Regions from separate parts of the Pantoea sp. R13S299 genome, predicted to be linked through region 2. Evidence: predicted binding sites of a transcription regulator. Region 2 holds the regulator's gene; the other holds the start of a gene.
What was found. Region 2 encodes LexA, which represses DNA repair genes until DNA is damaged. Its sites were predicted from a motif close to TNCTGTATGTACATACAGNA; they were not measured.
Positions count from the first base shown of each region.

Region 1: the regulator LexA is predicted to act here: its motif matches at 1,993-2,012, upstream of dinB (DNA polymerase IV).

Region 1 is NZ_JBLYEF010000001.1:34,516-38,943, reverse strand. It holds gene ACN1CO_RS00210 (sugar ABC transporter substrate-binding protein) at 1-889, shown strand, start outside; gene dinB (DNA polymerase IV) at 926-1,981, opposite strand; gene dpaA (peptidoglycan meso-diaminopimelic acid protein amidase) at 2,226-2,969, shown strand; gene ACN1CO_RS00195 (class II glutamine amidotransferase) at 2,940-3,707, opposite strand; gene lpcA (D-sedoheptulose 7-phosphate isomerase) at 3,759-4,337, opposite strand.
Region 2 is NZ_JBLYEF010000002.1:31,382-35,809, forward strand. It holds gene plsB (glycerol-3-phosphate 1-O-acyltransferase PlsB) at 1-1,713, opposite strand, end outside; gene ACN1CO_RS11135 (diacylglycerol kinase) at 1,842-2,210, shown strand; gene lexA (transcriptional repressor LexA) at 2,316-2,930, shown strand; gene dinF (MATE family efflux transporter DinF) at 3,029-4,351, shown strand.

The sequences.
Region 1 (4,428 bases), on a different contig from region 2:
TCAGCAGGGTCGCCAGCTGGGCTTCAAGGTCAGCACCTTCCTGAGCAACGGCGACGACGCGCGCTTCCAGGATTTTGTGAATCAGGCGATCAGCCAGAAATATGACGGCATCGTGCTGTCGCACGGTAAAGCGCCCTACGCCAGCGGACTGGTGAAGCGCATTGCCGATGCGGGCATTAAGCTGTCGGTGTTTGATACGCCGGTGGATAGCCCGATTCCGGGTGTCACCGTCACCGCGCAGGATGACGCTTCGCTGGCGCAGCTGTCGCTCGGCCAGCTCATCCATGATTTCAACGGCAAGGCGAACATCGTCAAGCTGTGGGTCGCCGGTTTCCCGCCGATGGAACGCCGTCAGGTCGTGTATGAAAAACTGCTGAAAGAGAATCCGGGCATTCATCAGCTGGAGTCGATTGGCGCGGTCTCAACTGACGTTCAGGGCGACACCGCTAACAAGATTGGTGCGATTCTGGCGAAATACCCGAAAGGGAAAATCGACGCAATCTGGGGTGCGTGGGATGCCTTCAGCCAGGGCGCTTACAAAGCGCTGCAGGAGAATGGCCGAACCGAGATCAAGCTCTACAGCATTGATGTTTCGAACCAGGATTTGCAGCTGATGCGCCAGAAGGACAGCCCGTGGGTGCAGACCGTCGCGGTCGATCCTAAAACCATCGGCGCGGTCAATATGCGGCTGGTGGCGAAGAAGATTGCTGGTGAAGAGACACCCGCGACGTACCAGTTTAAAGCTGCATCGATCTCTCAGCAGCAGCTCAACAGCCAGCCTGGCGCGGTAAACGTCGCGTCGCTGAACAAGATCATTCCGGGCTGGGGCAGTAATGAGGATTTCGTCGCGCCGTGGTTTGCTACCCTTGAGGCGAAATATAAGAAGTAATCCGGCGTCAGCCTTGCCGAACGGTAAGGCTGACCGTTACAGGCCCAGCAGCAGCTGACGCTCAAGCTGGGGATCCACCATGGTGACATGCAGTCCCACCAGCCGCACGCCGCGCCCGGCACGACGCTCATCCCAGGTTTTCCGGGCGATGGCAATCATGTCCTCTTTATTCAGTACCGGCCAGATATGCTCCTGGGTCGTCTGCTGAAAATCACTGAACTTGAGTTTGACGCCCTGACGCGCCACCTGCTTGTCGGGTCGGATCTGCGTCAGACGACGATCCAGTTCGGCATAGAGAAAATCGATAATCTCCAGGCAGGCATCCCAGTCGCTGATATCTTCCGCCAGCGTGCGTTCTACTCCCAGCGATTTACGTTCACGCTCAACGATGACGCTGCGGTCATCAAGGCCATTACTGCGTTCCCACAGCACCCGGCCAAACTTACCGAAGCGCTTCAGCAGCAACGCCAGATCGGCCTTCTGCACGTCACCACAGGTTACCAGCCCCATCTCCTCCAGCTTTTTTGCCGAGACCTTGCCGACGCCCGGGATCTTCGCTAGCGGCAGCGTCAGCAGAAAACCGGCCATCTCCGGCGGGGTAATCACAAACTGCCCGTCGGGCTTATTCAGATCGGAGGCGATCTTTGCCAGGAATTTAATCGGCGCGATGCCCGCTGAGGCGGTCAGCCCGGTTTCACGGTAGATAGTGGCGCGAATCTCCTGCGCCATCAGCGTGGCAGAGCCGTGACAGTGTGGGCTGTCGGTGACATCCAGATAGGCTTCATCCAGGGAGAGCGGTTCGATCAGCGGGGTGTAGCGGGTAAAGATGTCGCGGATTTGTGCGGAGGCTTCTTTATAGGCGTCGAAGCGTCCTGGCAACAGACGCAGATGCGGGCATAATTTCAGGGCCATGCCGGTTGGCATCGCGCTGCGTACGCCAAATTTGCGGGCCGGATAGTTGGCGGTGCTGATGACGCCACGACGTTCGCGGCTGCCACCAATGGCGATCGGGATATCGCGCAGCTGGGGATTATCACGCATCTCCACCGCGGCATAGAAGCAGTCCATATCGACATGAATGATTTTACGCATACCCCCTCCGGCACTGGATAAGTATACAGTTGGCAGGGGTAACTGCAATATTTGTCGCGCCCACAATTAAAGTTTACAAATTTGTGGCCGAATATCTTTCAGTAAATCGCGAATCTGGCTGCCTGCGTATTGCTAAAAAAACAGACAATGTTTAATGTTGCGCTGCGGTAGCGGACAGTTCCGATAATGCAAACAGAGACGCACAATTTGCGTCATGTTCTCTTCACCTCAAGGTATACACAGCATGGGCAAAATCGCACTCCTGTTTGCGATGATTTTACTGCCAGCCCTCAGCATGGCAATGACACCCGAACCCGTCTCAACGGCACCGGTCAGCAAAGAATTAAAGAAGCAGTTACTGGGTACCCCGGTCTATATTCAGATCTTCAAGGAAGAACGCACACTCGAACTCTACGGCAAAATCGGTAACGAATACCGCCTGCTGGATACCTACCGCATCTGTAACTTTTCTGGCGGCCTCGGCCCGAAACGCCGTGAAGGCGATTTCAAAAGCCCGGAAGGTTTTTACAACGTGAAGCTGAATCAGCTGAAGCCGGATAGCCGTTTTTATCGCGCGATCAACATTGGCTTCCCGAATCAGTTCGATCGGAATCAGGGCTACAGCGGTAACTACCTGATGATTCATGGCGACTGTAAGTCGATTGGCTGCTATGCCATGACTAACGCCTATATGGATGAGATTTTTACTTATGTGAACGCAGCGCTGCGTAATGGCCAGCAGGATGTCAGCATCAGCATCTATCCGTTCCGCATGACCGACAGCAACATGCAGCGTCACCGCTACTCCAGCGATGCTGGTTTCTGGCAGCAGTTGCAGCCGGGATACGCCTACTTCGCTAAATATCACCAGCCGCCGATGGTCAATGTCGCCAGCGGTAAATATGTGATGAACAGCAGCCCGGCACCGGTTTTAGCCAGTCCCGAAGCGGCTTCCCGTTCATTCCTGGCGCTCTCCAAGGCAGAATAACGCCCATTCACCTGGCGCAATCCGCTGCCAGGTTTCATTGGCCGTCAGGGGCTGCGTAGCAATCACCGTCACCACGTCATGCGGCGTGGTGTGCTGCTGGAAATCGACCTCCACATCCTGATCCAGCAACTGCGCCCGGCCAAAGGGTGCGCGGCGGGTGATCCAGAACAGGTTAGTGGAGCAGAAGGCCATCAGATACCGGCCATCTGACAGAAGCATGTTAAACACGCCCTTCTGCCGCAACGTGACGGCCAGCTCCCCGATAAAACGAAACACCGCAGGCCAGTTGCCCGGCGTGCGCGGATAGCGTGTCGCCAGCTGATGCAGGATCCAGCAGAACGCCTTCTCGCTGTCCGTTTCGCCTACCGGCCGGAATGTGCCGGTCTCCAGTTGCCGGTAGCCCTTAAGCTGACCGTTGTGCGCATAGGTCCAGTTACGGCCCCACAGCTCGCGGGTAAACGGATGGGTATTTTCCAGCGACACCTGACCGCGATTCGCCTGGCGGATATGCGCCACCACCGAATGCGATTTGATCGGATATTCCTGCACCAGACGCGCAATCGGCGAGTTAAAGCTCGGCAGCGGATCTTTAAACGTACGACAACCTTTATCTTCGTAAAAGGTAATGCCCCAGCCATCTTTGTGAGGCCCGGTTCCACCGCCACGCTGAACCAGTCCGGTAAAGCTGAAGCAGATATCCGTAGGAACATTGGCGCTCATCCCGAGCAATTCGCACATAGCCACCGCCTCTGATTTTGCGGCCTCCCGTCAGGCAGGAGGCCAGCGCTGTTATTTCACCATCTCTTTTTCGATCAGCAGCATCAGGATGTGGATCACTTTAATGTGAATCTCCTGGATGCGATCGGCATAACCAAAGTGTGGCACCCGGATTTCAATGTCGGCACTGCCTGCCATCTTACCGCCATCTTTACCGGTCAGGGTGATCACTTTCATCCCCTGAGCACGGGCAGCTTCAATCGCTTTAATGATGTTGGCAGAGTTACCGGAGGTTGAGAGGCCCAGCAGCACATCGCCCGGACGCCCGACCGCTTCCACATAACGTGAGAAGACATAGTCATAACCAAAGTCATTACTGACGCAGGAGAGATGGCTGACATCCGAGATGGCAATCGCCGGATAGCCAGGACGATTTTCACGGTAGCGACCGGTCAGCTCTTCGGCGAAATGCATCGCATCGCAATGTGAACCGCCATTACCACAGGAAAGCACCTTGCCGCCTGCCTTAAAGCTGTCAGCCAGCAGCACCGCAGCACGTTGGATCGCATGGATATTGGCGTCGTCGCTGAGGAATTTATTCAGCGTATCAGCAGCTTCATTAAGCTCAGAGCGGATGATGTCCTGGTACATAGGGATGTCCTTTTTTAGGAGAGGTTAATCGCAGCAAGTTTAACGGAATGGCCGGTAAGCGCAAAGCGTCATGCCACACAGGGCCAGGCAG
Region 2 (4,428 bases):
AAGATCGGGTACGGTCGCGTTTGGCGAATAAGGCACATTGCGCAGCAGCTGGGTATAGCACTCCAGCTGTTCAATCAACTGTTCACGGGTTAGTGAGCGCTGACGTGACGCCAGCAGCGCCGTCACACAGAGGTTCATGGCGTTGGCCGCGCCCGCTTCATTGATACGCACCATCAGGCTGGCCGCGATATCATTGACGGTCGGCGTTAACCAGCTCGGACGCTGCGGCTCAATCGGATCGATCGCATCGCGCCATTCCGGCACCCGTTTGTTGAGATAGTTGACCAGCGGCAGCGGCTCGCCAAAGTTAACGTAACCCTGGCCGAGATTGCGCAACTTGCGTAAGCCGCGCACCATCTGCATGAAGCCCTCTTTCTCTTTTGCCGCACCGCGCAGTTCTTTGGCGTACGTACCCACTTCCATCACATGCTCATAGCCAATGTAGATCGGCACCAGCGTGATTGGACGATTGCCGCCGCGCAGCATCGCCTGCAGCGTCATGGCTAAAGTGCCGGTTTTAGGGTCCAGCAGGCGACCGGTACGTGAACGGCCCCCTTCAACAAAGTATTCAACCGAATAGCCGCGGGTGAACAGCTCGCCGAGATATTCGCGGAATACCGTGGCGTAGAGCTTATTGCCTTTAAAGGTACGACGAATAAAGAAGGCGCCCAGACGACGGAAAATCGGGCCGGCTGGCCAGAAGTTGAGATTGATACCGGCTGCAATGTGCGGCGGCACCAGACCCTGATGATAGAGCACATAGGAGAGCAGCAGATAATCCATGTGGCTGCGATGGCAGGGCACATAGACAATCTCGTGGCCATCCTGCGCCAGCTGACGAACCTTTTCGCCGCCATTGACGTTGATGCCCTGATAGAGACGACTCCAGAGCCAGCCCATGACACGGTCGGTGACGCGAATGGCTTCGTAGGAGAAGTTTGCAGCGATCTCCTCCATCATCTCGACGGCATTCTGCTGCGCTTTCTCATGAGAGATTTTCTTGCTGCGTGCTTCATCTTCGACGGCTTTTTCAATCGCTTTGGATTGCAGCAGACGATTAAACAGATCCTGACGCGCCGGTAAACGCGGGCCAATCGCCGCCAGTCGCTGACGGGCAAAATGGATGCGTGCCACACGAGCCAGCTTCTGAGCAATCGACTTATCGGTACCGTGCTCCGTGGCCATGCGGCGCAGCGAGACGGTTGGCGAGAAGCGGACGAAACTGTCGCGTCCATGCCAGATCACGGCAAAGAACTTCTGCACGCCGTTCAGCAACCGCAGATGTGGCGTGGGTTCGCCCTGGACTTCACGTCCTGGTGCGCGGCCAAACATCACGGTGACCGGCAGCATCTGAATATCGAGCTTAGGGTTATTGCGATGCAGGTCCAGGTAATCGTGAAAAATTTTCACCGATTCCACGCTGGGCACAAAATAGGGGAAGACGCGCGGGCCATCATGGATAAACACGTGGCGCGGCAGCAGTGAACCATCAATCTCCAGCGGAGAAAGCGGGTCGGGCAGATGATGCCGCAGACACTGTGCGCGTAAAGTCAGTAAGTCGGCCTTCGAATCGTAAGGCAAAACATACATAATAGGTCGGGTCGGATCCAGACCATGTTCAGACACGGGATCGGCCGGAATGGCCTTACTTTTTACCAAAAACGACAGTGGTAAATTAAGCAATTTGTAATAGAGTTTACGCCAACCTGACATAGACAACATGAAGCCTCTTGTTAGCAAAGCGCCGCAAGCATAGCAGAAAGTGCAGCGAAGATCTGTGGTGGTGCCAATTGCACGCAGCCCAGACATTGACGTCAATCCGATGAAAGGGTTCTCACATCATGGCAAATAATGCCACCGGACTTATCAGAATAGTAAAAGCCGCAGGTTACTCATGGCAGGGACTGCGCGCCGCCTGGCAACATGAAGCGGCGTTTCGCCAGGAAGCACTGGCTGCGCTGGCCGCTATTATTATCGCGTGCTGGCTGGATGTCGATGTGATCTCCCGCATCCTGATGATTGGCGCGGTGGTACTGGTCGTCATTGTCGAAATCCTCAATAGCGCCATTGAAGCGGTGGTTGACCGTATTGGTCAGGAGCACCATCCCCTGGCGGGCCGGGCAAAAGACATGGGCTCGGCGGCGGTGCTGATCAGCATCATACTGGCCCTGTTTGTCTGGGTCGCGCTGCTCTGGACACATTTGCGATAAGCCTTCCACAACGCGCCTCAGGGCGCGTTTTCACTGACAATCGGTTTCCATTTCACCAATACCTGTATATACTCACAGCGACTGTATAAACAACCAGGGGGCGGGATGAAAGCATTAACCAGCAGGCAGCAGCAGGTCTATGACCTGATTCGCGACCATATTTCTTCAACAGGCATGCCGCCTACGCGTGCAGAGATTGCCGCGCAGCTGGGCTTCCGCTCGCCGAATGCGGCAGAAGAGCATCTGAAAGCGCTGGCGCGTAAAGGCGTCATCGAGATCGTTTCCGGTGCATCGCGCGGTATTCGTCTGTTAATGGAAGAAGAAGTTTCAGAAGGGCTACCGCTGATTGGCCGGGTTGCTGCCGGTGAGCCGATCATGGCGCAGGAACATATCGAAACCCACTACAAAGTGGATCCGGGCCTGTTCAAGCCTTCTGCCGACTTCCTGCTGCGCGTCAGCGGAATGTCGATGAAAGATATCGGGATTATGGACGGCGACCTGCTCGCAGTACATAAAACCCAGGATGTGCGCAATGGCCAGGTTGTCGTTGCCCGCATTGATGATGAAGTGACCGTTAAACGCTGGAAAAAGCAGGGTGCTATCGTGCATCTTCTGCCGGAAAACAGCGATTTCGACCCGATTGTTGTCGATACCCGTGCACAGTCGCTGACCATTGAAGGTCTGGCGGTTGGCGTGGTCCGTAACGGCGAGTGGCTCTGATTCTGAGGGCTGCGTGCATTCGCCTTTTCTGATGCTATTCTGTCTGCCCTAATTTTGTCGCCTGCTTAACTGCAGCGACACTGAGCACGGAACGGCGAATGCGCTTTATCACGGCAACGGATAAAAATCTCTGGCGGCTTGCGCTGCCGATGATCCTTTCAAATATCACCGTTCCTTTACTGGGAGTGGTCGATACTGCAGTTATTGGTCATCTCGACAGCCCTGTCTATCTTGGCGGGGTTGCGGTCGGGACCACAGTGACCAGTTTCCTCTTTATGCTGCTGCTTTTCCTTCGAATGAGTACCACTGGCCTGACGGCTCAGGCGTTTGGTGCGGGTGATAAAACCGCTCTGGCACGCGCGCTGACGCAGCCGCTGATTATTGCGCTGCTGGCTGGTGTACTGTTCATCGCTTTACGTTATCCCATTATTCAGCTGGCGACCCATCTGGTTGGCGGCAATCCTGATGTTCTGGAACAGGCGGCGCTGTTTATTCAGATTCGCTGGCTCAGTGCGCCTGCCACCCTGGCAAACCTGGTGATTCTGGGCTGGCTGCTGGGCGTGCAGTATGCGCGCGCGCCGGTGATCCTGCTGGTGGTGGGCAATCTGGTTAACATCGTGCTCGATCTCTGGCTGGTGATGGGGCTGCACTGGGGTGTTGCGGGTGCGGCAACCGCCACGGCGCTGGCGGAGTACATCACGCTGGTCGTCGGCGGCATCATGGTCTGGCGGGTGTTAAAGCTGCGCGGTATTACGTTAAGCCTGCTGAAACAGAGCTGGCGCGGTGACAGCGGTCGGCTGCTGCGACTGAACCGGGATATCATGCTGCGCTCTCTGATGCTGCAGCTCTGTTTCGCCTCGCTGACGGTGCTAGGCGCGCGGCTGGGTCCGGATGTGGTGGCGGTTAACGCGGTATTACTGATGTTCATTACCTTTACGGCCTACGCGCTGGATGGCTTTGCCTACGCGGTTGAAGCGTTTGCCGGTGAAGCGCATGGCGCAAAAGATGGCAGTAAATTGCAGCACGTCTGGCACTCCGCCTGTCGGCAGGCAGTGGTGGTGGCGCTGTTTTTCTCACTGATCTATGCCATTTTTGGCCCGCAGATCGTTACCCTGCTGACCTCTCTTCAGTCACTCCAGCAGACTGCTGACCGCTACCTGGTCTGGCAAATAATCATGCCGCTGATCGGCGTCTGGTGTTATCTGCTGGATGGGATGTTCATCGGGGCGACGCGCGGACGCGAGATGCGTAACAGCATGGTCGTGGCGGCGGCAGGCTATTTTCTGACGCTGCTCAGCGTACCTGTGCTGGGCAACCACGGCCTGTGGCTGGCGGTGACGGTTTTCCTGGCGCTGCGCGGCCTGTCACTGTGGCTCATCTGGCGTAAGCACTGGCGTCAGAACAGCTGGTTTGACGCCTGATCCTGCGGGGGCCGATTCAGGGCGATACAGATTATTCCGTATTATTCCGCGGTTATTAAATTAGCTACTACAATTAA